DNA from 2 places in the Oceanobacillus luteolus genome. Region 2 is predicted to be linked to the other one. Evidence: riboswitches for the same ligand, from Rfam matches in the RefSeq annotation. Region 2 holds a riboswitch; the other holds the start of a gene.

Region 1 (12,578 bases), on a different contig from region 2:
CAGACGTTGCCACAGGACGTGGTCGATTTTAGTCTGCCTCGCTACGCTGCGGGGTCTCCTCTGGCCTGTCCTCCTGCACGAGTCTCGAAATATTTGGACTGCTCCTTGTCATAATTTATTGGTCTCACTGGATTCCTTCAATTTCTAAAGCAACGGATGAAACTTAGATGCATATGTATTAATTGTTTTAATAAAATTAATTCCCTTATTCAATGAACCAAATCAACATATTTGCTGGAGCTGCACCCGATACACCGGAGACTCCTGTGGGAGCAGAAGCATCGGTGAGACCCCGCAAGGTGCTTGCTCCTGAGGAGGCTCACCAGCCGCCCACGGAAAGCGAAGGTGTATCGGGGGCGGCGAACTTCGGGAAAAGAGAATCCATTAATCAACAGTTTAAATATATCGTGCAGGAGATATTTTTCATAATAAAAAACCATGCATTCGAACCATGCATGGTTTTTTGGGGTTTTTTAGCTTCCGAAACCTGGTACAAGGATAAATTCGGAGTACCACGTATAACCTACGATAAATACAGTTAAATAAGCTCCGAATAAATACATATACGTCCGTTCAGATAATTTCAAATAGCTTACTGTAAGGAAAAATACTGTTTGGATCAGGGATAAAACCGCTGGTACCATCATGTCGCCAGTATAGAACATTACTGCGAAGATACCTGTCCAAAAAGCAAGCATACGAAAAACACGATCCATGCCCTTTCCCCCTCCTTCTAGTTGACATCTCATAGTTATTATAAACGAGTAAACAAATATTGTAAACGTTTGACCCTATACAATTAAAAGTTTTGCAGTATATGCACAATTACTACATTTATTGACAAACATATTTTGCTTTTCTATCAAGTCAATCGACGTAAATAAAACTTCAAACATACCTTTAATAAAAATACGATGCATCTCACATACCATTTTATGGTTGTTAGTGGCAATTTCCTTGAAAGGGCAGTTATTGATTGAGAAAGAAATACTATTCGTGTTGCTCTCGTATTCGAAGTCCGGATACATTCCGAGAATTCTGCTTGCGTTTTCCAATAGCTTGATTTTATCTTGGATTGTTAACTGTTCGCCCAAATGGTTCAAACTCTTGCGCATTGCTTCTTTTCCATATTTTTTCCCTGTTTCGTAAAGGGCTTTTTTTCCTGGATCACCTAGATCCATCAACGCTTCTAGAGCAATGGATGAAAGAATCTTATAATCACGGGCTGGAAAATTCAATTCAATCACTTCATTCGACAATTGATAGCGTCTCCCAGGTCTTCCACCTTTTCCTGTTTTCTTTAGGTAGGAGGTGACAAGACCTACTTCCTCAAGTTTAGATAGGTGAAGTCTTGCTACATTCGGGTGAATGTCAAATGTATTGCCAATATCAACTACGCTGACATCCTGATGGTTTTCAACTAAATATTGATAAATATAGAATCTGGTAGGGTCACTCATTACATTTGTCACCTTTAATGTGTTTTCCATTTTTTCACCCCACATCATACACATTGTATATACTTTAATTATATTAGAAAATTAATTTGAAAGGTGGTACAGATTGACTTTGTTGAAAAGTTTACATAATTTATGGGGTGAAGAATTCCGCACTAATCAAGTGATTGATTGAGAAAAATTCTTGTTGAGATTGTAGTCTTATTTGAAAGTTTAAATTTCGATAATGTTCAGTAGCATTTCCCAACGTGATCTCGACTTGACCATAGGGAAAAGTATATCTTGCAGTTCGTAAGATTTCTTCTGATTTTCTCTGCTCTTCTATATATTTTACACGAGCCATTTGGAATAAGGTTTCTATTTGATTCTGTTCTATCTGTCTATCTGTGATAAAAAGCTCATTACGATAGGCGATAATACTAGTGCTGATTATGATAAATATAATTGATATGGTAAATAAAACGTGAATGAGAAAAAATCCATTAGGTTTCATTGTAAAATGTGAATGTTCGTTCAAACCTAGCACCTTCTTCGACAGTAATCACTATTTTTATGCCATAAGGTTGACTATAAAATTCTAATCCCTCTATATCACGCAAATAAATTTCATGTCCTCTGTTTTCAACCTGTCTACGAATTAGATTATCGTATTGGCTGATAATAACGATTGCATCATCTTCTTGGATAAGGTGTAAGGCATCTTTCTTAATAAAATAAGAATGTGATGAGATGATGTCATCCCGGATAAAACGGAAAAATTCATGAACAGATAGCTCTTCGTAACTATCGGATGGTTTTGTTGTGATTTGGAGGACATATCCGAGAAAAGGCAGGGTAATAAAAATTAGACTTATCATCGTAAGAAGTGTAACAAGGTTAAATCCTTTTTCATTTGTAAGGTAAGCCATATAGGCAGAAGGATTCTGTCGTTTTTTTTGCATTAATCCAGTATACACATCCTTTCACATAACCTTCTTCCTCGTAAAAATGTAAGCTGAAAACCCTATTCTTAAGTTCTGTTTCAAATGTAGCAGGGAGGAGGGGAGCATCCTCCCATATAAAATGTTGGATTTCTTCATGTAATATAATAGAAGCCCATCTCTTATCTGATAATGTGTCTGTTGCCATCTGCAGTTGTGAATGGATGGGTATAAAAATTAAAATGACTTGAAAGAAGATGGTTGATGCAACTAGTACCTCAATCATGGAGTATCCGTTTTTCCCTCTCAACGTAAAACCTCCCTTTACCGAGCGGAAATACGAAATGTATCCGATCCGTTGGTGTATACATGGGTATCCTGCGAGGTTCAAGAAACGTTCCAGTTTCTTTAAATCTTATCGTTTGTCCTGCTATGGTCGACCAGCCAGCTGGATAATCTCGATCTGCGTAGGTAGGATTTCTACCGTGTAATACACGGTAATAATGATCGTGAAATCTGATGGACATTTGATTTACTCCATGATGACTCGTCTGATTTTGGACGAGTAAAACATCCAATTTCAATTGTTCAATAAATTGTTCCTCTTTTAGATTATTTAAAGTGTTAAATTGAAGTGGAACAGTAAGAATCATCAAGAGAGCTACTATGCTTAAAACAATGAGCATCTCAAGAAAGGTAAATCCATTTTTATTCATTTCAATTTTGAGGTGATTTAATTGTAGCTTTTCCGTTAGAAACCGTTATTTGCGAATCCCCACAAGTCTTCTGATTTTCCTCAAGATAATTGTTTTCAATTAAGGTTTGAATACTGCTGGCAGTCTGACCTTTGTCTAAGTAGTAAGCATCCGCTTGAGCCTGAACAACAGCTACTAACGCATCACACCCCTTATCGTTTACATTTTTCGACTGAGATGTAAGATTGGGAATGATTAGTATCAACAAGACAGAAATAATCAACATAACGATTAACATTTCAATCAACGTAAATCCCTTATTATTTTTAAGCATTTTACATTCTCCTTTTCTAAAAAGTGTTCATTAGTTGAAACATTGGCCACATTAAACTGAGGTAAATGAAAATAATAAAAATGCCCAATATGATATAAAATATCGGTTGAATAACGGTTATTATCTTAATGGTCATCCGTTCCATCTCTTCTAAAAGCATATCGCTATATAAAGTTAAATCCCTCTCAAGTACATCAGTTGTAGCGTTTTTTTGAAAGATGATGGCTAACTGTTCTTCAATCAAAGGAAACTCTCTAAGTAAATTACTAATATGAAAACCATGCTCCAAATTATTTATCAAGAGTGTAGCGTAATAAGAAATAATCGGAAGTCGCTGTTGGTTGGATAATTCATAGAGAATTTCTTTTAAGGAAAGACCTGCTTTAAGCAGTGAACTGAAATGCGTGGCAAATTGAAAGGAAGTTTGTATCCGCAAGTAATGGCGGTAGAGTGGAACTCGTTGAGTCACTTTAACCTGCTCTTCGATTGGCATCTTCTTACTGTAATAATTCCAAAGAATTGTTAATGCAAGAAGTAGAATCGAACAAAATATTAAAGAAAATTGAAGAAAGTCCATGATCCATTTTACAACGGTTATTGTCGTTAGTGCTTGCGATGAGGTTAGGAAAAGTGATTGAAAAGCAGGCAATACATGATAGTTAATGAAAAATAGAATTAAGGAAAAGAAAAACAGAAGCATTAAAGGATAACGTATGATCAATTTGAGTTTCTTCATTGTATTAAACCGTTGTTCCATGACTTCGATGCATTTCTTTATTGCCTCTCTTAGATTGGAGTTTGAGTGGATAAAGGATAGAAACGCACTGACAGAAGAATGGAACTTTGTTTCTTCAAAAATAAGTTCCAATCGTTCACCCTCTTTTAACCTAAAGAGAAAGTGGGAGGAAATATCTGCAAGGTCCTTGTCCCATGCTATTGCTTCTAGTGCATCTTGTAAGGCATAACCATTTGAAATAAAGTGCTCCAATCGTTTAAGAAACCTCATTTGAATTTCTTCTGGCAACATATCTCGTTTCTTTGTCATAAACTTCAGAGAAGAAACCATACGCATATGCTTTCCTCCTTAAGTGGTCAAAAGAATGATACTTATTCGTTACATCTTCTAGTCGAATTGCTCTCGCCAATTCGTCCCCATCTAATAACTCCAAAATTGCTGCTCGTTGAAAGGAATCTTTTCTTTTGATGGGGACTAATTCAATACTGGCAACCGCAAGTAACGATTGTAATAAATCTTGCTGATTGATTCCCATCTCAAGTAAACGGTAAATCGTTCCTGTAGTATTTTTTGCATGTAGAGTGCTTAATACTAAATGGCCTGTCAATGAAGCCTGAAATGCAAATCGGGTTGTAGTTGCATCTCTAAGTTCTCCAATCATCAACACGTCCGGATCATGTCGTAAAGCTGCTTTCAAACCTGTCTGATAAGTGATTCCTGCTTGTTCATTAATTTGGACTTGTATCACTCCATCAATCAGTTTTTCAACTGGATCCTCCAGCGTTATCATTTGATAGGTGTTATTCTCCATTAAGGCTTTTATTAATGCGTAAAGCGTGGTTGTTTTTCCACTTCCTGTAGGTCCGGTAATTAAAATTATCCCTTCTTTTTTTGTCAGCCATTTTTTTAAAGTATTGAGTTGATTTGGGAAAAGAAAAAGTTTATCCAGTGGCAGGAGATTCTCCTCTGGCAAGATTCTGATTGCCAAGCTTTCGAGTGAAGCGAGGGGGAGTGTTGAAAGTCTAAGGGAGTAGCTGCCTAGTGATGAAAAATGGTGGAAAATACTACCGTCTTGTGGCTTTCTTGATTCTCCAATATCCATACCAGCTGTAAATTTAAAATAGGTTAGCAATAGCTCATATTGACTAGTCTGGATGGAGCGGTGGTATACGCGTTTGCCATGAATGCGAAAAAATACGTTCGTTTCCTTACGAGCGGGGAAGAAGTGAAGATCGGTTGCTTTGGTAGTGATAGCGTTATGGAGCAGCTCTTCAACTAAAGGTAAAGCCGGGTTCAAGCCTGAGTCACCTCCTTTTGCTATATGTAATTCGACAACGTTTGCAAAATTCCTGCTTTATTTTTATTTTTTGTATAAAATTTTTTTTGAGGTGTAAGCTATTAAAAAAATCAGGGAGGTTTTATCATGTCTACAAATAACTACTTGAAGTTTATGACAGAGGAAATAGTGAGATATTTAAACAGTTCAAAAGAAGAAAGGAAAGTGAGAAAGGAAGCGGGGAAACAATCGGATTCTGCTATTCTGAACCGTTGGTTTGGGGTGCTTCCATTCTCCTTCAAATTATTCATCAGAGGAAAATAAGTTAAGATTTAGGAAAGTTGTCCAATAAATAAACTATACCACCGCTGATCACTTCGATATTAATTTCTGGAGTATAGCGGTTATTCAATTCCTCAACTTCTTTTTTTAGAATCTTATCGTCCAAATCGTCCTGGTAAAAGTGCTGTAGAAGGGCGATTTCTTCATTTAATGTCTCCATTGCTTCATTTGCCCATTCTTTTGGTTGGTTGTCGATATAATTCAATATGATTTTCTCAAGGCGTTTATATCCGCTTGATAAAGTAATAATAGGGGTGATTGTATAACATAAATCGGAAATTTGCTGTTTGAGGGTAAGTTTCTCCAATTCATCCATCATGTTAACAATCATTTTTCCATTTAATAGGTGAATACCAAGGGAGATTAATTCTTCCTTTTTTTGTCGTCCGCTATAGCTGATTTTAAAGTTGGCCAGCAGCCAAGGGTAGAGGGGTGTATTTATCTCTGCTTCCACCTCTTGAAACAGTAACACATATTTTTCTTGAGATGTGACATGGTTAAATATTTGTTGGAGGCGCGGACTGCCGATATCAATCCATTCTCCCTTCATGTCCCTTTTATCAGGGTCTGTAATCAACGTCAGCGACATGGGGACCCCTTGCTGATTGAGACTCTTCATATAATGCCAGTAGAACGGGCGATTCATCAATGCTTTATCCAATTCCTCAGTAAGCTCCACTTGGATAACGCCAGATTCTTGATTTTGGACATTACACCCATAAGCATTAAAAAATTCGACGATAAAACTTTCTAAATTAGCGATTGTCATAATATTCACCTGCCGCCTTATTTTCATTAGCCATTTGATGAACGATGGATGCTAAGTTTTCCAACTTGATCTTAGCTTCTCCTAAGGAATCAGATTCTGCATAAATCGATTCAATTTCTTTATCAAAGTTATTTATATTTAATTCAGATAAAATTGCATCCAGTTCACCTATAACATTCTCAAATAGTTGTATTTTTTCATAAAGAATGGTCAGTATATGTTCTTCGATTGTATTTTTAATTGCTATATTATAAATTTTGACATCGTTTTCTTGTCCAAATCGATGGATTCGGCCAATCCTTTGTTCTATCTTCATTGGATTCCATGGTAGGTCATAATTAATCAAGTGATGACAAAACTGTAAGTTGATTCCCTCAGCACCTGCTTCAGTAGCTATTAATACTTGTGCACGATCCCTGAATAACTGAATCATCCAATCTTTTTTTCCTCGTTTAAACCCTCCCTGAAAAGGCACGGAGCTGATACCGTGTTGTTGCAAATACCATTGTAAATAAAGCTGAGTCGCTCTATATTCTGTAAAAATGATAACTTTCTCATCACCAATGGACTGGATCAATTCAACGGCTTTATCTGCTTTTGAATGGGCAGGCAATTGACCGATATCTTGTATAATGGATTGGATATCTTCATCTTCCCCATGAGATTCAAGCAACTTGTTTAATGATAAATAACACGCTTCTCTTGAAGAGCACATCTCTCGTAATAATGTCATTTTTGTAAACATATCATTTACTTTTTTCAAGTTATTTAATCGATCGTATACACTGGCTTCATCCTTTGAAAAGTCAACCCAAATTGTATTGATATGGCGATTCGAGGGTTTTAAATCTGTATTTTCTCGCGTGTTTCGAATCATCACCCTTTCTATCAATTGTTTCAAATAAGTATCTGCTTCCACTTTACCTTTATTTCCAGTATATTTTTGTTTGAAAGTTGTCATATCACCAAGGTGACCTGGACGAAGTATCGCAATTAAATTAAATATCTCCATTAAATCATTTTGTATCGGTGTTGCAGTTAATAGTAAACAATATTTTTTCTTAATTTGTCTTACAAATTGATAGTTTTTCGTTTTATGGTTTTTCAGCTTATGTGCTTCATCAATCAAAACAAAATCATATTCATTTGCTAGAATTGCTTCCCGATGTGGTGAACGTTTAGCAGTATCAAGGGAGGAGACGAGTATATAATTTCCATCCCAATTATAATTTTTTCTATGGGAAACCGCAGGGATATAAAATTTTTGATTTAATTCATTGACCCATTGATTAACGAGTGAAGCTGGCACTAATATCAGCGCATTTTTTACGAGTCCACGCAACATATATTCTTTAAGTATCAATCCCGCTTCTATTGTCTTTCCAAGTCCTACTTCATCTGCAAGAATCGCTCTACCATTCATCTTTTCTATTGTTTCCTTGGCCGTCACCAATTGATGATCAAGAAAAGACATATGTGGAAGAAAGTCCAGACTTCTTAATCCAGTAAAGGAGGGGATTATTTTAGCCTGATCTGCCTGGTGTGCAAGTGAAAAAAGTTGATGAGAAGTGAACGGACCATCACTTTCCACTCTCTTCTCTAACTCTTTAATAAATGTCTGATCTGTTTGTAATTTAATAAAATCCATATGATACACCCTTTTTAGCTAATTAAAATTTGGATTTCACTATACCTTTCCTAAAAAATATGGTATTATTCAATGCAAGAATAGAAATTTTCTTATTATAGATGTAGTTTTACCATTAACTGAAAATATATGCCGTGGATGAAGATAAGGGGAGAGATTACATCATTTGATGTAACGCCGAAGGAGCAAGTTGAAGACGAATCTCTCAGGCAAAAAGACTCTTATTGGACACAACTCTGGAGAGCGTTTACATATCCTGTAAACCACCCAAGAAGCAAGTATTTACTTAGAAGATTTTCTATGTAAATATGCAACTTTCTGGTACAAGGACAGAGATTTCTTTAATAAGGAAATCTCTATTTTTTTGTTAAAAAATCTGAATATACTATAATTATTCAGGTTTCATTATTAATGCATAATAAGTTTATTAATTATTTGAGGGGAGTGGACATTAGGTGACTACTTTAAAAAAGACACCAGTTTATCCGGAGTATGAGAAATATGGGGCTAAGACGATTGATTTCGGAGGCTGGGATTTACCGGTTCAATTTTCTGGGATTAAAGAAGAGCATGAAGCGACAAGAACAAAAGCGAGTCTATTTGACGTATCTCATATGGGCGAAATTGTTGTCAGAGGGGAAAAATCTGTTGAATACCTTCAAAAGATGACTACTAATGATATTAGTAAACTATCACCGAAAAAAGCACATTATACATTTTTATGTAATGAAAATGGTGGAGTAGTTGATGATCTGATCGTTTATATGTTGGAGGAAAATAATTACCTTCTTGTCGTCAATGCGGCGAATACTGATAAAGACTACGAGTGGCTCACAAAACATAATAGTTATACGGAAAGTGAACTGGAAATCGTTAATGACTCTGATAACTATGCACAACTCGCCATTCAAGGTCCTTTAGCGGAATCAATTCTGCAAAAACTCACAGAAACGGATCTCTCAGATATTAAGCCGTTCCGATTTGAATCGGATGTGGCTTTTGAAGGAATTGCTGATAAAGCTTTAGTTTCACGTTCTGGATACACCGGTGAAGATGGATTTGAAATTTATATAGCACCAGCAAGTGTCGCTGAACTTTGGAACCTCATTTTAGAAAGTGGTAAGGAAGACGGAATTGTTCCAGCGGGGCTTGGTGCACGGGACACCTTGCGATTTGAAGCCAATTTGCCATTATATGGTCAGGAGCTTTCCGAAACAATTACACCAGTTGAAGCAGGTCTTAAATTTGCAGTAAAAGTGGATAAGGAAGCCGACTTTATTGGGAAAGATGTACTTAAACAACAGATTGAGAATGGTGTAACGAGAAAATTAGTAGGTATTGAGATGATTGATAAAGGAATTCCACGTACAGGCTATGACGTAGTATCTGATGAAAAGGTAATTGGACATGTTACGACAGGTACACAATCACCGACTTTAAAGAAAAATATCGGTCGTGCTCTCCTTGATATCGACTATACCGAAATCGGAACAGAAGTTTTAGTGCAAGTAAGAAAGCGCCAGTTAAAAGCAAAAGTGGTAGCAACACCATTTTATAAACGAGATAAATAGGGAGGACATAGTAATGGAATTTCGTTATTTACCAATGACTGAAACCGACAAAAAGGAAATGTTGGATAAAATCGGTGTATCATCCACTGAAGAGTTATTTTCCGATATCCCACAAGAAGTAAGACTGGACAGGGAATTAAATCTTAAAAAACCAACAAGTGAATATGAGTTGAAAAAAGAACTTACAGAAATGGCAAGTAAAAATGCGAACTTAACAGAGTATCGATCATTTTTAGGGGCGGGTGTATATGATCATTTCATTCCATCCGTTGTTGACCACGTCATTTCAAGACAAGAATTCTATACAGCTTACACACCATATCAACCGGAAATCACACAAGGCGAATTACAGGCTATGTTTGAATTCCAGACGATGATATCGGAATTAACGGCAATGCCTGTCGTCAACTCTTCCTTATATGATGGAGGAACGGCTGTAGTCGAAGCAGTCAATTTGAGTGTTGGCCAGACAAAACGCAAAAAAGTCCTTGTTTCAGCTGCCTTGCATCCGGAATATCGTCAGCTTGTTGAAACCGCTGCGAATGGACAGAAATTAGAAATCGTTGAGATCGATTATAAAGATGGTGTGACTGACTTAGAACAATTGGAAAAGGAACTGGATGAAAATACTGCTGCAGTTCTTGTTCAATATCCTAACTTTTTCGGTCAAATCGAGCCATTGGCAAAGATTAATGAACTGATTAAACAACAAAAGAAAACGATGTTTGTCGTTTCCAGTAACCCATTATCACTTGGGTATTTGACTCCTCCTGGTGAATTTGGCGCAGATATTGTTGTAGGTGATACACAAGTGTTTGGTATTCCAGCACAATTTGGTGGGCCACATTGTGGTTATTTTGCAACGACTCAAAAGCTGATGCGAAAAGTACCTGGTCGCTTAGTTGGTCAAACGGTAGACCAAGATGGAAAACGCGGGTTCGTTTTAACTTTACAAACAAGAGAACAGCATATTAGACGTGAGAAAGCAACATCGAACATCACATCAAACCAGGCGTTGAACGCTTTAGCTAGCTCAGTTGCGATGAGTGCTCTAGGTAAGAATGGTGTTAAAGAAATGGCTAAATTAAATATGCAAAAGGCAAGATATACAAAGCAAAAGTTAGCAGAAGCAAATTTATCAGCTAAATTTGATGGACCATTTTTCAATGAATTTGTAGTTAAACTTTCCAAGCCGGTATCTGTTGTAAATGATGAGTTATTTGAAAAAGGATTTATTGGCGGATTTGATCTTGGCAAAGTATACCCAGAATTGGAAAACCACATGCTGATTGCGACAACAGAAATTCGTTCTAAAGAAGAAATCGATGCTTTCGTAAAAGAAATGAGGGATATCAATGGCTAAAGAGAACTTTCCATTAATATTTGAACGTAATAAAGAAGGTAGAACGTCATTTAATCTACCGCCGCTTGATGTTCCAGAAGTTGATTTGGAAGCGGAACTTGGAGATGAATATGTACGTAAGACGGATGCTGCATTACCAGAAGTCAGTGAGCTGGAATTAATGCGCCATTATATCGGATTATCCAATCGTAACTTCGGTATCCTTTCCGGATTCTATCCGCTAGGGTCTTGTACGATGAAATATAATCCGGTAATCAACGAGGATATTGCAAGACTCCCTGGATTTAGTCATATCCATCCTTATCAGGATCCGAAAACAGTACAAGGTGCACTTGAATTGATGTATGATTTGCAAGTCCATCTTGAAGAGATTACAGGTATGCATGAAATCACTCTACAGCCTGCTGCCGGATCACAAGGAGAGTGGACTGCTTTAATGATGATTAAAGCTTTCCACGAAGCAAACGGTGATCACCATCGTAATGAGGTTATTGTGCCGGACTCTGCCCATGGTACAAATCCTGCTTCTGCTGCAGTTGCAGGTTTCAAAGTAGTTGAAGTGAAGTCCAATGAAAAAGGGCTAGTGGACGTTGAAGATTTGAAAAAGGTCGTTAATGAAAATACTGCAGCACTTATGTTAACAAACCCTAATACTTTAGGTCTGTTCGAAACTGAAATCTTGGAAATGTCAGAGATTGTTCATAATGCTGGTGGAAAAATGTACTATGATGGTGCAAACTTAAACGCAATTATGGGTTATACTCGTCCTGGAGATATGGGGTTTGATGCGGTCCACTTGAACTTGCATAAGACATTTACTGGCCCACACGGTGGAGGGGGTCCAGGATCAGGACCTATTGGTGTATCTGAGGAGCTCGCGCCATTCCTTCCAAAACCAGTAGTCCGTGAAAATAATGGTGAATATGATCTGGATTATGATTTGCCGCAATCTATTGGTATGGTGAAAGGCTATTACGGAAACTTTGGAATAAATGTGCGAGCATATATGTATATCCGCACGATGGGTCCTGAAGGCCTGAAGAAGGTAAGTGAATACGCGGTACTAAACGCAAACTACATTATGCGTAGCCTTGAAGGAGAATACGAGCTTCCGTTTACGCAACATTGTAAGCATGAATTTGTCTTATCTGGTAATAAACAGAAGAAAAACGGAGTGAAGACATTAAACATTGCTAAGCGTCTGTTGGATTTAGGAATTCATCCACCTACAGTTTACTTCCCATTAATTGTGGAAGAGGCAATTATGGTTGAGCCTACTGAAACGGAGTCGAAAGAAACATTGGATGGTTTCATCGATGCAATGCTCCAAATTGCTGAGGAAGCGAAGACTAACCCGGAGATTGTGCAGGAAGCTCCACAGACTACAGCTGTAAAACGTTTGGATGAGGCCACAGCATCGCGTAAGCCAATTTTGCGCTACGTAAGTGAAGAGAATAATTAATCATT
Region 2 (12,578 bases):
CAGAAATAGAAGAATCTGCAGCAGTTATTGTTAATCCCCCAGTAAACAGCGCAACACTAATCAATAGAATATAAAATGACCGTTTCTTTTTACCCATGATTAACCTCCGGAAAAGAAGGGGAAGGTTCTGGAAAAGAGCCTAACCTTTTTATTCATTGATGCGTGATATAACCGCATCTAAAGCAGCCTTTGCTTCTTCACCCAGTTGCTGCGCTGTAGCCGTAATCAATTCTTCCTGCTGGCTCACTAAAGCATCCAGGACGTTATTTACTTCTTCCGTCAAGCTGTCGATTGCCCAATCCACTTGGTTTCTAAGATTTCTTGAAGTAATCTCTTCCTGTGTTTCCAATTCTGCCGCTAATTCTTCTTGTGCAGCCTGTATAGCCTCTTCCAACTCCTGAACCGCCTGATCTCTCGCCACTTCAATATCAGATGTCAGTTGAGCGATTGCAGCATTCCCTGATTCAGATGTAAATGTGGTTAAGTCATTGGTTGCATATTCCAGGCCAGCATCTGCATTTCTTAAGATTTCGAAGTACCCATCAAGAAATACATTGTAGAACTGCAATCCAACCTCAGCTAAAATCGCCTGCTTCTCCCCATCAATCTCTCCGATATGCTCCAATTTCGCTTGAATAAGTTCTTCCAATGTTGTTCCTGTCGCCAATTCCCTGCTTAAATCAATATCCACACCGGCTTGCTCTTTTAAAGCAGCATATTCAGCCTCAAGCCCAGGCAACTTACTTTCAACGTACGCTTCTGTATCTGCTTCAATATCGGCTACCGATTGACCAAACATCCCGTTATACCATGCACGCAGCTGCTCCCCTGCACTCGTGGATGCAAAAGCCATCCCCGCCCCCCAAACCATGACAATAGCTAATCCAAATATGGTAATCTTCCCTTTGAAAGAATGCATAAATTTTTTCACTAGTTAACTCCCCTTTTCATTGTTTAAGTAGTAAATCTTCCAGATATTCTGTTATCTCTGTATTGATTTCTTTTCTAATGCTTTCTTCTTTCTCTTTTTCATAATGGTTTAATCTTTTTAGTAAACTTCGTTCCTTCTTCGATTCTTCCAACTCTTTTTCAATTTGAATCCGATAGTCCTGCAAATCATTGATCACGGTATCAACTTCCAGTTTAATTACTAACTCGGACTCCTCTTTCCGTGCCTTCATTTTCTCTTTTGCATTATCGGCTTCTTGGTGAAAAAGAGTGGGGATCAAGTTGATTATTTCTTGAGTTGACTGCTTATGTAGATTCAAAGAGGTATTTTCGGTTGCTTCGGCAGATGATAGATTAAAATGTAAGAGCAACAATAGAAAAAGACTTCCTAACCGCAACGTTTTTCCCACATCACCTCTTCCTTTCCCTTTTCTAGTAAATTACTGTTAAGTTTTATAGTAACAGATTGAATAATATTAAAAATCGGAAAATTAAACTATTTTTGTTCTAGTAGTAAAGATAGCCTCCTTTCATTTTATCTGGGAGTAACCTTCGCGCACGGTACTAATACATGGTTATATACTCCCAAAGCGAAAAAATAGAATAGAAATTTCTTCTATGAGGAAAAAAGCATTTTCCTCTCTCTATTCCTAAAGTATGATATTGTCTCAAATACCAAACTATATACCCGGCCATTTTGAAACTTTTTATCTGTAAATTTGAAACAAATCCTATCATTTTTCGTATAAACTATTAATTAGTATAAACAGGAGGGGAAAATATTGGAGCATATTACAAAAAAACGTTTGAAAGCAATACTTATCGATTCTTTTCTGAGTGGTGTCGTATCTTATGGAGCAGAATGTATCTTACGGAAAAAAATTAAGAATGAGGCTTTCCATGCAGTTGTATTGCCATTTGCGACACAGTACACACTTGAGTATGTGCAATTGAAAACTACTGGCAGCACGGTCGGCTATAAGTTGATGGGGCTGGAGCTGGCCAATGAAGATGACGGTGAATTAACCGGTAAACAAATCGTAAAACGTATGGTACATCGCGATACGACGAGTACAATAGAGTATATCCGTGATCGAAAAAACTTTGCAGAGCAAGATGGAGCCGTCTTTCCCCACGACAAGAGGACAGGCACCATTGTTAGAGAAGTGTCGAAGTAATAGTTTTGAAGTTTAAAGACAATAAAACACAGCTCCGTTACACTTAGGGAGCTGTGTTTTCATTTTCCATCACATGAACCATGAAAGGATAGAAACAAAGATTTAAAACGTTATAGCTTACTTTCCTTGTTTCTGTTTTTCGCGAAGAAAGAATTCTACAGAAGGTAATTCATCGTTTTTCAAAAATTGGGATGAGTAATTCGAAGCTTCTTCAATTTTATCCGACAAATAGTTTTTTCTTTCAAAGAGAATACTGCGGAAGTAATCGAGCTGTCTCATTACTTTTGCCGTTAGTGCTTCCTGACTATCCAATCGTTTTTCAAACTTTTTATTTGCCTCTTCCTGAGAGTCCAACTGATTCATTATGCTCTCCTGCATTTCCAATTGTTTATTCACACTGTTTGACAACTGTTCATTTTCCTTTGAAATGTTCTCCAACTTTTGAAGCAGTTGCTGATGGTTCGAAGACATCCTACTCCATTTTTCTTGGAGTTCGGTTTCTTTTAATCGGCCTTTCTTCAATTGGTTACGGGTTGCAGATTGTTCCATTTCCAACTTGGTCAGCTGATCCAACAGTTCCTGTTCCATCACAACTTGCTTTTTATTGAATTGTTCCAAGGTTTTTAATTGACCTTCCACATTCAGCCATTTTCTTTCTTCTTCTACATGTTGGTTGTCAATCAACGTTTTTATACTTTGTATATGGGATTGAATGGCATGATTAAAACGGGCTTGTTCTTTCACCATTTCGGATGCATGGTTATATATAAAAACATCCTGGTTATTTCCTTCCAGTTCCGCACCATTTCGATAAATATTCAGTTTATTTTCATTGATATAGAGCCCCATCGTTTCACCCCTTGTGCATTACTCCCATTATTTTATGCAGTAATCACAAGATAGGGACTTTCTATTCGATTCGGTTATCTGCGAATGTAGAAACAGACTGCTTCACGCTGCGGCCACCAATCACACGGCTCACTTTTTCAAGAATTAAGTCAACCGATTCTTCGTCATTGAACAAATCATAATCCGCAATATTAATCCGTAATACCGGGCAAGCATTAAAGCTGTCAATCCATTTACTATAACGGTCATGCATTTCTTCCCAATAACTTATTGGTGTGCTCTTTTCCATTTCTCTTCCACGTTCATGAATCCGTTTAAGGACTTCATCCAATGAACCTTCAATGTAGATAAGCAAATCTGGATGAGGAAAATATGGAGTCATGACCATCGCATCAAATAAGTTTTTATACGTTTCATAATCGGTCGGGGTCATCGTCCCTTTCTCATAATGCATCTTGGCAAAAATCCCCGTGTCTTCATATATCGACCGATCTTGGACAAATCCGCCGCCATACTCAAAGATTTTCTTTTGTTCTTTGAACCGTTCCGCAAGAAAATACACTTGCAAGTGGAAGCTCCAACGCTGAAAATCTTCATAAAAACTTTCCAAATATGGGTTATTATCTACCTTTTCAAAAGATGTCTTGAAATTCAATGCGTTTGCTAGCGTTTTTGTCATCGTGGATTTGCCTACACCAACGGTACCGGCAATCGTAATTACTGCATCATTTGGGATTCCGTATTTCTCTCTTGCATTCATTGTTCTGCTCCTTTTACCATAAGCTCTTCTAACTTTTCTTCCACGGCTGCGATAATAGAATTCAATTTTTCCGGATAACGGACGAAATCCTGCTCATCACCGTTTATTCGTAGAACGGGGATTTCGGGATGTTCCTGTTCAAATCTCTCCATAAAATGATCGTAATCACTAGAAAGCTGATTTAAGTATGCAGGATCAATATTTCTTTCAATTTTTCTATCACGCTTTTTAATTCGTTCCAAAATGGTTTCTAGACTTCCTGTTATGTATATGATTAAATTCGGCAAAGGCATGTCCTTTGTAAGAATTTCATAAATCTGCTCATATTTTTCCAACTGGTTGCCACTTAGTGTACGTCTTGCAAAGATCATATTTTTAGCTATATGATAATCAGCAACAACAGGATGTTGCTTCATTAAATAGTTCTTCTGTATATCTTCCAATTGTTTATAACGATTACATAAAAAAAACATTTCCGTTTGAAAGCTCCATTCGCTTACATCTTCATAAAATTTACCGAGAAAAGGGTTTTCATCGACAATTTCTTTTAATAAATGAAAATCAAAATGAGTGGATATCCTTTGTGCCAGCGATGTTTTTCCAATGCCAATTGGACCTTCAACTGCAATGAATGGTATTTTCGCCATTGTAACTCCCTCCTCAAATCAGACCTTTCATATTCTAACATAATATTTTTTATTCTACTAGAGAGGAAATGTACTCCATATTTCAATTTTACATTTTATGATGAGCTAGATTTAGTAGGTTAGGATGTTAGAAGTTAGGGGTATATTCTATTACATTCCAATTCAGCCAGCGACCAACCAACCTTCCTTGTCCATACTAGCATTTCTACGCCGGAACGAATCCATATTATTTAAAGAAAGATGGGGAGTAAAGATGAGTTTAACGAAACAAATTGTAATCGCACTAATAGCAGGTGTTGTTGCAGGTATATGTTTGACATTTGTGCCTAGTAATATTTTTAATAACATTGATACGTACTTATTAAGCCCAGTAGGGCAAATTTTCTTAAATCTGATTATGATGCTCGTAGTACCAATTGTATTTGTATCCATCGTACTTGGAACAGCAGGCCTTGGTAACCCGGCTGAATTAGGTAAGATAGGTATTGGTGCACTGGGGTTTTTCCTAGTTACATCAGCGATCGCCATTGCAATTGGTTTAGGAATAGGAAATATACTAGAGCCTGGAAAAGAAGGCGTATTTGAAACAGATGCAACATTTGAAGGGGAAGAAGCACCCCCAATCATGGATACGATAACTAATATTATCCCTGAAAACCCAATAAGTGCGATGGCATCGGGAGACATGTTGCAAATTATTGCATTTGCTGTATTTATTGGGATTGCACTTGCCATTTTAAAAGAAAAGACAATTGGTATCCATCAATTGTTTGAACAGGCTAACGAAATATTAAATTGGTTAATTACCAAAATCATGTATGTGGCACCATATGGAGCGTTCGCGCTGATCGCTTCTGCAATTGGAGGAGCTGGAATTGATGCTTTAAGCTCTATGGCAATGTATATGATTGCCGTCCTTCTCAGTCTCCTTATCCATGGTACGTTCGTATATGGCTCAGCGATTTTGTTTCTTGGCAAAGCAAATCCGGTAACATTTTTTAAAGGGTTCTTCCCTGCAATGTCAGTTGGTTTCAGTACATCCAGTTCCAATGCGACATTACCGATTTCAATGAAAACCGCTCAAGAAAAACTTGGCGTAAAAAAAGAAATCTCAAGCTTCGTGCAACCTTTAGGAGCAACCATCAATATGGATGGTACTGCGATTATGCAAGCAGTCGCAGTCGTATTCATTTCTCAGGTGTACGCCATTCCATTGTCACTCACCGATTATTTACTTGTTATCCTGACCGCTACGCTTGCAAGTATCGGAACTGCTGGAGTTCCTAGTGTAGGATTGGTCATGCTTGCGATGGTGTTAAATCAAGTCAATCTCCCGGTAGAAGGAATTGCATTGATTATCGGTGTGGACCGATTACTGGACATGGTCAGAACATCCGTCAACATTACCGGAGATGCGACTTGTGCATATATCTTGTCCGAAAGGGAAAAACGAAATACCCACACAGCCAATTAAAAAAGAGGACGAAATCGTCCTCTTTTTCTATGCAAGAATATCTAATTTCCATGTATCTATTGAAAGAACATCTTCATAGTTGTCTAGTAATCGATGAAAGATGGTCTCCCAGGATTGAGCTTGGGCGTATCGAAATCCCTGTTCCCCCATTCGAACTCGTAGTTCATCATTGGAAAGCAACGAAACAACTGCTTGCGCAAACTGCATAGCATTTTTCTCTTCACATAAAAGACCCGTCTTTCCCCGTTCGATGATGTTCCTTACACCACCTGCATCCGCACCAATCACTGGTGTACCACAAGCGAGTGATTCTAAAACAACATTTCCGAATGTCTCTGATGCGGATGGGAATACAAAGAGATTTGCTGCAGCATAGACTCTCGCAAGTTCTTTACCTTCAATAAATCCAGTCAATGTCATATTATCTGGTGCCGCTGTCTTCAGACCCTCTTTCAGTGGGCCATCACCTACAACAAGCCAGTGGACCTTTTCTTTTATCCCTTCTGGTAAGTGCTCAGCAATAGACGGTAAAAGCATAATATCTTTTTCTGACGCAATCCGTCCTACATAGAGCAATATATACTTTTCTTCTATACCGTATGTTGTTCGAACCAATTCTGTATGATAATCACGATGGAAAATATCTCCGTCAATTCCTCTTGGCCAAATAGCTATATTTTTAAAATCATGTTCCTCCAGACGTACTTTCGTATCAATGGAAGGTACAAAAATCTTTTCCAGTGGACGATGAAACCATTTCAAATATTTCCATAGCACATCCGTCAAAAATTGTAAGTGATAGTGTTCAAGATATTTATCAAAATCTGTATGATAGGAACCAACTAGAGGGATATGATACTTTTTAGCAAAATGCAGTCCACATAAGCCTAAATTAAAAGGTGTCGCCACATGGATAATATCCGGCTTAAATTCCATTATTTCCTCTTTGATCTGTAACATGTTAGGAAAAGCTATCCGGCATTCAGGATACAATAAAAATGGCATACTTTGAAAGGATAAAACTTGTGAAGAAAATTGACTCTCTTTCGTCGCTTTTGGTGCAAATACACGATAATCAATATTATTTTTCTTTAAGAATTTCGTATATCGATCAAGCGTCCTTGCCACCCCATTCACATCTGGAACAAAAGTATCTGTAAAAATAGCTATTCTCATAATAACCCCCACATGATTATCATTTTTGATAACTTCCATACCGTAATACTTTATTCATTATGCGTTTTCCAACCGGATTACAGCGCTGTGCTTCCCTACATCTTTAAAAGTTCAAAAGATCATGCACCATTTACAAAACATGCGGAACAAATTGCTGTATCGCTAAAAATGAACACAGACCGGTTGTACTGCCAAGCATCATTCCTACCAACACATCTGAAGGATAATGTAGTCCTAAGAAAATTCGTGATAAGCCAACTGAAACTCCAATGAACAATAGTGCGGAGAACAGTAACGGGGATAATAAAATAAATGGCACGGTGACAGAAAAAATCGCGGTCGTATGACCAGAAGGAAAGGAGTGGTCCTTTAATGGATTATCCAATACATTCGTATTTTCCAAAACAAAATAAGGACGTCTTCTTGGGTAAATCTTTTTCATGATTGCAACAGGCAAATGGCTGACTGCTAAAGAAATAGCCGCAGCAATCGCAGTCATCTGAACTTCTTGACGGGTAAAAAGCATGAGTAAAACAACCCCAGCGATAGTGAACGTTGCCCCACCTAAATGAGTAATGATACGAAAATATCGCTGTAACAAAGGATGATCAAAATATTTATTAATCGACCGGAAAAGCTGACTATCCACTTCATACAGGTTATCCCATATTTTCATCCTTCATCCCTCCTTCTTCTACCTCCATCTTAAGGGATGAATACTAATCCATTGCTAATTTACTTTAAAGCTATTGTAAAATTCCAGACAATAAAAAAATCAGCAGGTTTCATCTGCTGATTTCGAAAATATATTCATATATTTTATTAACTTGGTAATAAAAACAACAACACACAGAAGTAATGACAAACGGTACCAAATATCACGAATAGATGCCATACAAGGTGATGATACGGGAAGCCACGCCATACATAGAAAATACAACCGAACGTATAAAACATCCCTCCAACAACGAGTAACATCAGGCCCGTCGGATGAAGATTCGCGACAATCTGATTCCAACCAAGGACGACAATCCATCCCATTAATACATATAATAATGTAGAAGTGATGAGGAATCTCTTTGTAAAGAAAGCTTTAAATATAATGCCTCCCAACGCAATTCCCCATACGATGCCAAACATCGTCCAACCCAATGTACCTTGAATAACATGAAAAATAATTGGAGTATAGGTCCCTGCGATGAACAAATAAATGGAAGCATGATCAAAAATCTCAAAAAGATCCTTGGTTTTCCCCGGTGGTAAAGCGTGGGCCATCGTAGAAGAAAAATACAAGATGAGCATCGTCGAACCAAATATGGTGAAACTCACAACATGTAATGCAGTTCCTTCTGTAGCTGCAGTAAGAATCAATACAACTAATCCCGCGATACTGAAGAGTGCCCCAATTCCATGTGTGATTGCATTTGCAACCTCTTCACCTTTCGTAAAAACATGTGTTGTTGCCAAAAACATCATTCCTTAATTACTTATTTTGTCTAGTATACCAGATGTATACCTTTATTGTTCTTAGATTAACCAGAAGTCGGCTATTTTATCAAAAAAGGGGATAGAATCACCTCTATCCCCTAAATGTTAAATAATCCGTATACGTATCACATTTTCAATAGCATTGATTTCCGCTTGAATTCCCGGTAAAACATCACCATTCACTTTTTCATCGATATCAATCATCGTATAGGCAAAATCACCCCGACTTTTATTGATCATCGCAGCTATGTTCAATTCACGCGTAGAAATGATGGAACTGATTTGCCCTACCATATTCGGTACGTTCCGGTGGAATACGGTGATTCTGCGTTTTCCTGTATAAGGAAGAATCGCATTCGGGAAATTAACAGCATTCCGGATATTACCTGTTTCCAGAAAATCTTTTAATTGATGGGTAGCCATCCTTGCACAATTTTCTTCAGATTCTTTTGTAGATGCCCCGAGATGCGGTAAAGCAATTGCATTTTCCATATGCAAAATACGATCATTCGGGAAGTCAGTGATATATTTACCAATCTGACCTTCTTTTAATGCAACTTCCAGGTCATCCTCATTCACTAAGCCACCACGTGAAAAGTTAAATAAATGGACGCCAGGTTTCATGCGTTGGAAAGCCTCCGCATTCAGTTTACCTTTCGTTTCTTCCGTCAGTGGGACATGAATCGTTATATAATCCGCTTTTTCAAATACTTCCTCCATGGACATCGCACGTTCGATATTTCGTGAAAGTCTCCATGCAGTATCAACAGATATATATGGATCGTAACCAATAACATCCATATCCAAGTTCAACGCATCATTCGCAACGAGAGCACCAATTGCCCCCAGCCCAATCACACCAAGTTTTTTTCCTTTCACTTCTCGACCGACAAATTGCTTTTTCCCCTCTTCAATGAGCTTGGGTACATCTTCTCCCTTTCCTTTCAGCGAATTTACCCACTCAATCCCCTGAAATAAATTACGGGAAGAAGCCATTATTGCCGTAAGCACCATTTCTTTGACCGCGTTGGCATTTGCTCCAGGCGTATTGAAAACTACAATTCCCTTTTCCGCACAAGCTCGGATGGGGATGTTGTTTACACCAGCTCCAGCACGCGCAATAGCCTTCAAATTGTCATTGAACTCCATATCATGCATGTGATAACTGCGCACAACGATTCCATCAGGATTCTTTGCTTCATTATCAACTTTATAGTTTTCATCCTTTAAAACTGCCATTCCAGACTTAGCAATATTGTTTAATGTTTTGATCGTTTTAATTTTGTCTAAAGTTATTGTTGTCATCTCTCTAATCTTTCTCCTTTTTGGCTTTACTTTTCTTTCTCGTCTCCTAAGAAATAAAAAAAGACTGGAATAATTCCAATCTCAGAAGGAACGAAAACAACAAAAAAACCTCTTGTTTTCTTCTGTCCTTTTGCCTGAGATTTTGAACCCTTCGGCGATGCAATTTGCATTCTCTCCAGAAGCTGCTCCTGTCATAGTGTCACCCACAACATTCGTCGCTTGAAAATATTCTCTTTTCTGACCGCCCCCTTAAATATAAAAAGGCAAGGAGTTATGAAAGTTCCCTTACCTGCCCAGGCGATCGACACATACTCATTACGTGCTCCCTTGCGGTACTCCGCATTTTCGCCAGTTACACGTAACGTTTCAATTTGAAGCTATCTTAACAGAATTTAAAATATATTTCAATAGGTAAAGAGCCGATATTTTAAATTTTTCAGTCAGATGGAGTTATTATTATACTCCCTCTATCCACTACCTTTAATATACCCTTTCCATTTCACACATAAAAAAGAGAAACGAGCAATTCATTTGCTTGTTTCTCTTTTCAGTTCGCACATTTCACGTACCACAAAATGTCTGATATTCGTCTATTTCATAATTTCTCTGGGCAAATTCTTTCTGTTCATCAGAATGGGCATAAGGATTTTTCAACATGGCTAACAGGCTTTCCATCACCGTCTTGTCGTCGTTTTGAACTACAGCTGCGATCGCTTCCTCTACCCAGCGGTTTCTTGGGATGAGCGCTGGATTGCTCTTTCGCATGAGTTCATGGCTTTCTTCTTTACTTTGCTTTTGCCTGCTAAGTCGTTCCTGCCATTTTGTCTTCCATTTCTTAAAATCTTCCATTGCTCCCATAGGGAAGTTCGATTCATCTTCATACGTTAACGCAAGGAAAGTATTCGTATAATCAACTTGATAATGCTGCATCATGGACAACAAATCTTGAATTAATTTCTCATCTTCGGCTTCTTCGTCCATGATTCCAAGTTTAGCCCGCATACCAGCATAATAATGGTGACGATACAGCTTACTAAATTCTGAAATAGCCCCTTGTGCGTTATTCACCGCTTCTTCCTTACCACGACCAAGTAACGGCAGAAGTGATTCGGCAAAGCGGGCCAGGTTCCAAGAGGCAATACCTGGCTGATTTTGATAGGCATAACGACCATTGTAATCAATCGAACTGAATACCGTTTTTGGATCGTAATGATCCATGAAAGCACAGGGACCGTAATCGATGGTTTCTCCGCTAATTGTCATATTATCCGTATTCATGACGCCATGGATAAAACCAACAAGCTGCCATTTGGCGATCAATTGCGCTTGGCGTCTAATGACTTCCTGCAAAAATGCAAGATAAGGATTAGGTGACTCCATTACATCAGGGTCATGGCGTTCTATCGTGTAATCAGCAAGTTTCACAAGCTCTTCTATCTCTCCATATTTCGCAGCAAATTGAAAAGTTCCAACGCGTATATGACTTGATGCAACCCTTGTTAAAATTGCTCCTTCCAATTCGATTTCACGTTGGATCATCTCTCCAGTAGTGACTACCGCGAGACTTCTCGTCGTCGGTATATTCAATCTATGCATTGCTTCACTGATGATATATTCCCTTAACATCGGACCGAGTGCAGCCCTGCCATCACCACCACGTGAATAAGGGGTTTTACCTGCACCTTTAAGTTGGATATCATATCGTTCGTTATCTGGAGTAATGTGTTCACCAATTAACATGGCTCTTCCATCACCTAACATCGTGAAATGTCCGAATTGATGTCCAGCGTAGCTTTGAGCAATAGGAATGGAGTTTGTCGGAACACGGTTGCCGGCGAATATTTCAACAGCTTCTGCACCCTTCATTTCCTCATTGTTCAAGCCAACTGATGCTCCTAATTCATCATTGTATATGACTAGTTTTGGTTGTCTGACAGGGTTCGGTGTGACTTGCTCATAGAAAATCTCCGGGAGATCGGTGTACGTATTTTTTAGGTTCCAGCCTTGATTATTTTTCATAAAGACTCCTTATGGTATAGATGATATGTTATACGGATTAGTGTACTTCTTAGGACCATAGTTATTCAAGGTATTTGACTGTATAAGCGAACTTGTAAAATAGATAGATGAGTTAGAATTGAAGAAAGAAACTAGCTGTCGTGGAAATTTACCAAATCCATTACCACTTACTCCGTTAAATACCTTATGGCAGCCTCTGCAAACACCTCAGCACATTGTACAAGATTCTCCACCGAAACTTGTTCATCGTACCCATGGATTGTGTCTTGGATTCCAGGACCGTATAGTATCGTATCGATTCCATGATTCCGAAAGTGACTAGCATCGCTTGAACCAATTAGAAGGACACTGAAGACAGGTTCGCCCTTTCCTAGGACCGTACGGATTCCTTCCTCCACAGCCTGCACAATTTTGCTATTCTCTGAAGTCCAATTCGGATTGTTATGTCGTACCATTGGCTCTATCACAGCATCAGGGGACACAGCGTGAACTAGATTTCTCACAAAATCATAGACAAATTCAGGTCTCATCCCAAATGGAACTCGGATATCCACTTCGATGGTGCAGCTGTCCGCAACGACATTAACCTTTGTACCACCACGCATAATACCGGTATTAAAAGAAGGTCGGTATAACAAATGCGCTAACATAGGGTTGCCTTGACGGTTTGCTAAAAACCACTCGGTATGGTATAAAAGTTGCTGAAGTTCACGTGGTGGCGTCGCTGTATAATC

What was found. Region 2 has a riboswitch for glycine ahead of ACFSBH_RS14175 (phosphoglycerate dehydrogenase). Riboswitches for the same ligand answer to the same signal wherever they lie in the genome.
Region 1: it holds a riboswitch for glycine, as region 2 does, so the genes downstream of both, gcvT (glycine cleavage system aminomethyltransferase GcvT) here and ACFSBH_RS14175 (phosphoglycerate dehydrogenase) in region 2, are expected to answer to the same signal.

Annotation. Positions count from the first base shown of each region.
Region 1 covers NZ_JBHUDE010000166.1:16,429-29,006, forward strand. Annotated here, with positions in the region: gene ACFSBH_RS20495 (DUF2626 domain-containing protein) at 474-716, opposite strand; gene ACFSBH_RS20500 (helix-turn-helix transcriptional regulator) at 792-1,490, opposite strand; gene ACFSBH_RS20505 (hypothetical protein) at 1,591-1,974, opposite strand; gene ACFSBH_RS20510 (ComGF family competence protein) at 1,940-2,398, opposite strand; gene ACFSBH_RS20515 (hypothetical protein) at 2,346-2,687, opposite strand; gene comGD (competence type IV pilus minor pilin ComGD) at 2,656-3,093, opposite strand; gene comGC (competence type IV pilus major pilin ComGC) at 3,095-3,406, opposite strand; gene ACFSBH_RS20530 (type II secretion system F family protein) at 3,423-4,478, opposite strand; gene comGA (competence type IV pilus ATPase ComGA) at 4,399-5,439, opposite strand; gene ACFSBH_RS20540 (YqzE family protein) at 5,566-5,742, shown strand; gene ACFSBH_RS20545 (YqhG family protein) at 5,744-6,529, opposite strand; gene ACFSBH_RS20550 (DEAD/DEAH box helicase) at 6,516-8,177, opposite strand; glycine riboswitch at 8,316-8,408, shown strand; gene gcvT (glycine cleavage system aminomethyltransferase GcvT) at 8,633-9,748, shown strand; gene gcvPA (aminomethyl-transferring glycine dehydrogenase subunit GcvPA) at 9,762-11,111, shown strand; gene gcvPB (aminomethyl-transferring glycine dehydrogenase subunit GcvPB) at 11,104-12,573, shown strand.
Region 2 covers NZ_JBHUDE010000132.1:1,829-14,406, reverse strand. Annotated here, with positions in the region: gene ACFSBH_RS14230 (hypothetical protein) at 1-97, opposite strand, end outside; gene ACFSBH_RS14225 (hypothetical protein) at 149-931, opposite strand; gene ACFSBH_RS14220 (hypothetical protein) at 948-1,358, opposite strand; gene ACFSBH_RS14215 (RDD family protein) at 1,731-2,126, shown strand; gene ACFSBH_RS14210 (hypothetical protein) at 2,244-2,975, opposite strand; gene ACFSBH_RS14205 (deoxynucleoside kinase) at 3,037-3,735, opposite strand; gene ACFSBH_RS14200 (deoxynucleoside kinase) at 3,732-4,382, opposite strand; gene ACFSBH_RS14195 (dicarboxylate/amino acid:cation symporter) at 4,636-5,856, shown strand; gene ACFSBH_RS14190 (glycosyltransferase family 4 protein) at 5,884-7,032, opposite strand; gene ACFSBH_RS14185 (phosphatase PAP2 family protein) at 7,163-7,708, opposite strand; gene trhA (PAQR family membrane homeostasis protein TrhA) at 7,855-8,499, opposite strand; gene ACFSBH_RS14175 (phosphoglycerate dehydrogenase) at 8,626-9,825, opposite strand; glycine riboswitch at 9,938-10,014, opposite strand; ZMP/ZTP riboswitch at 10,110-10,191, opposite strand; gene ACFSBH_RS14170 (protein adenylyltransferase SelO) at 10,387-11,844, opposite strand; gene ACFSBH_RS14165 (M20 family metallopeptidase) at 12,012-12,578, opposite strand, start outside.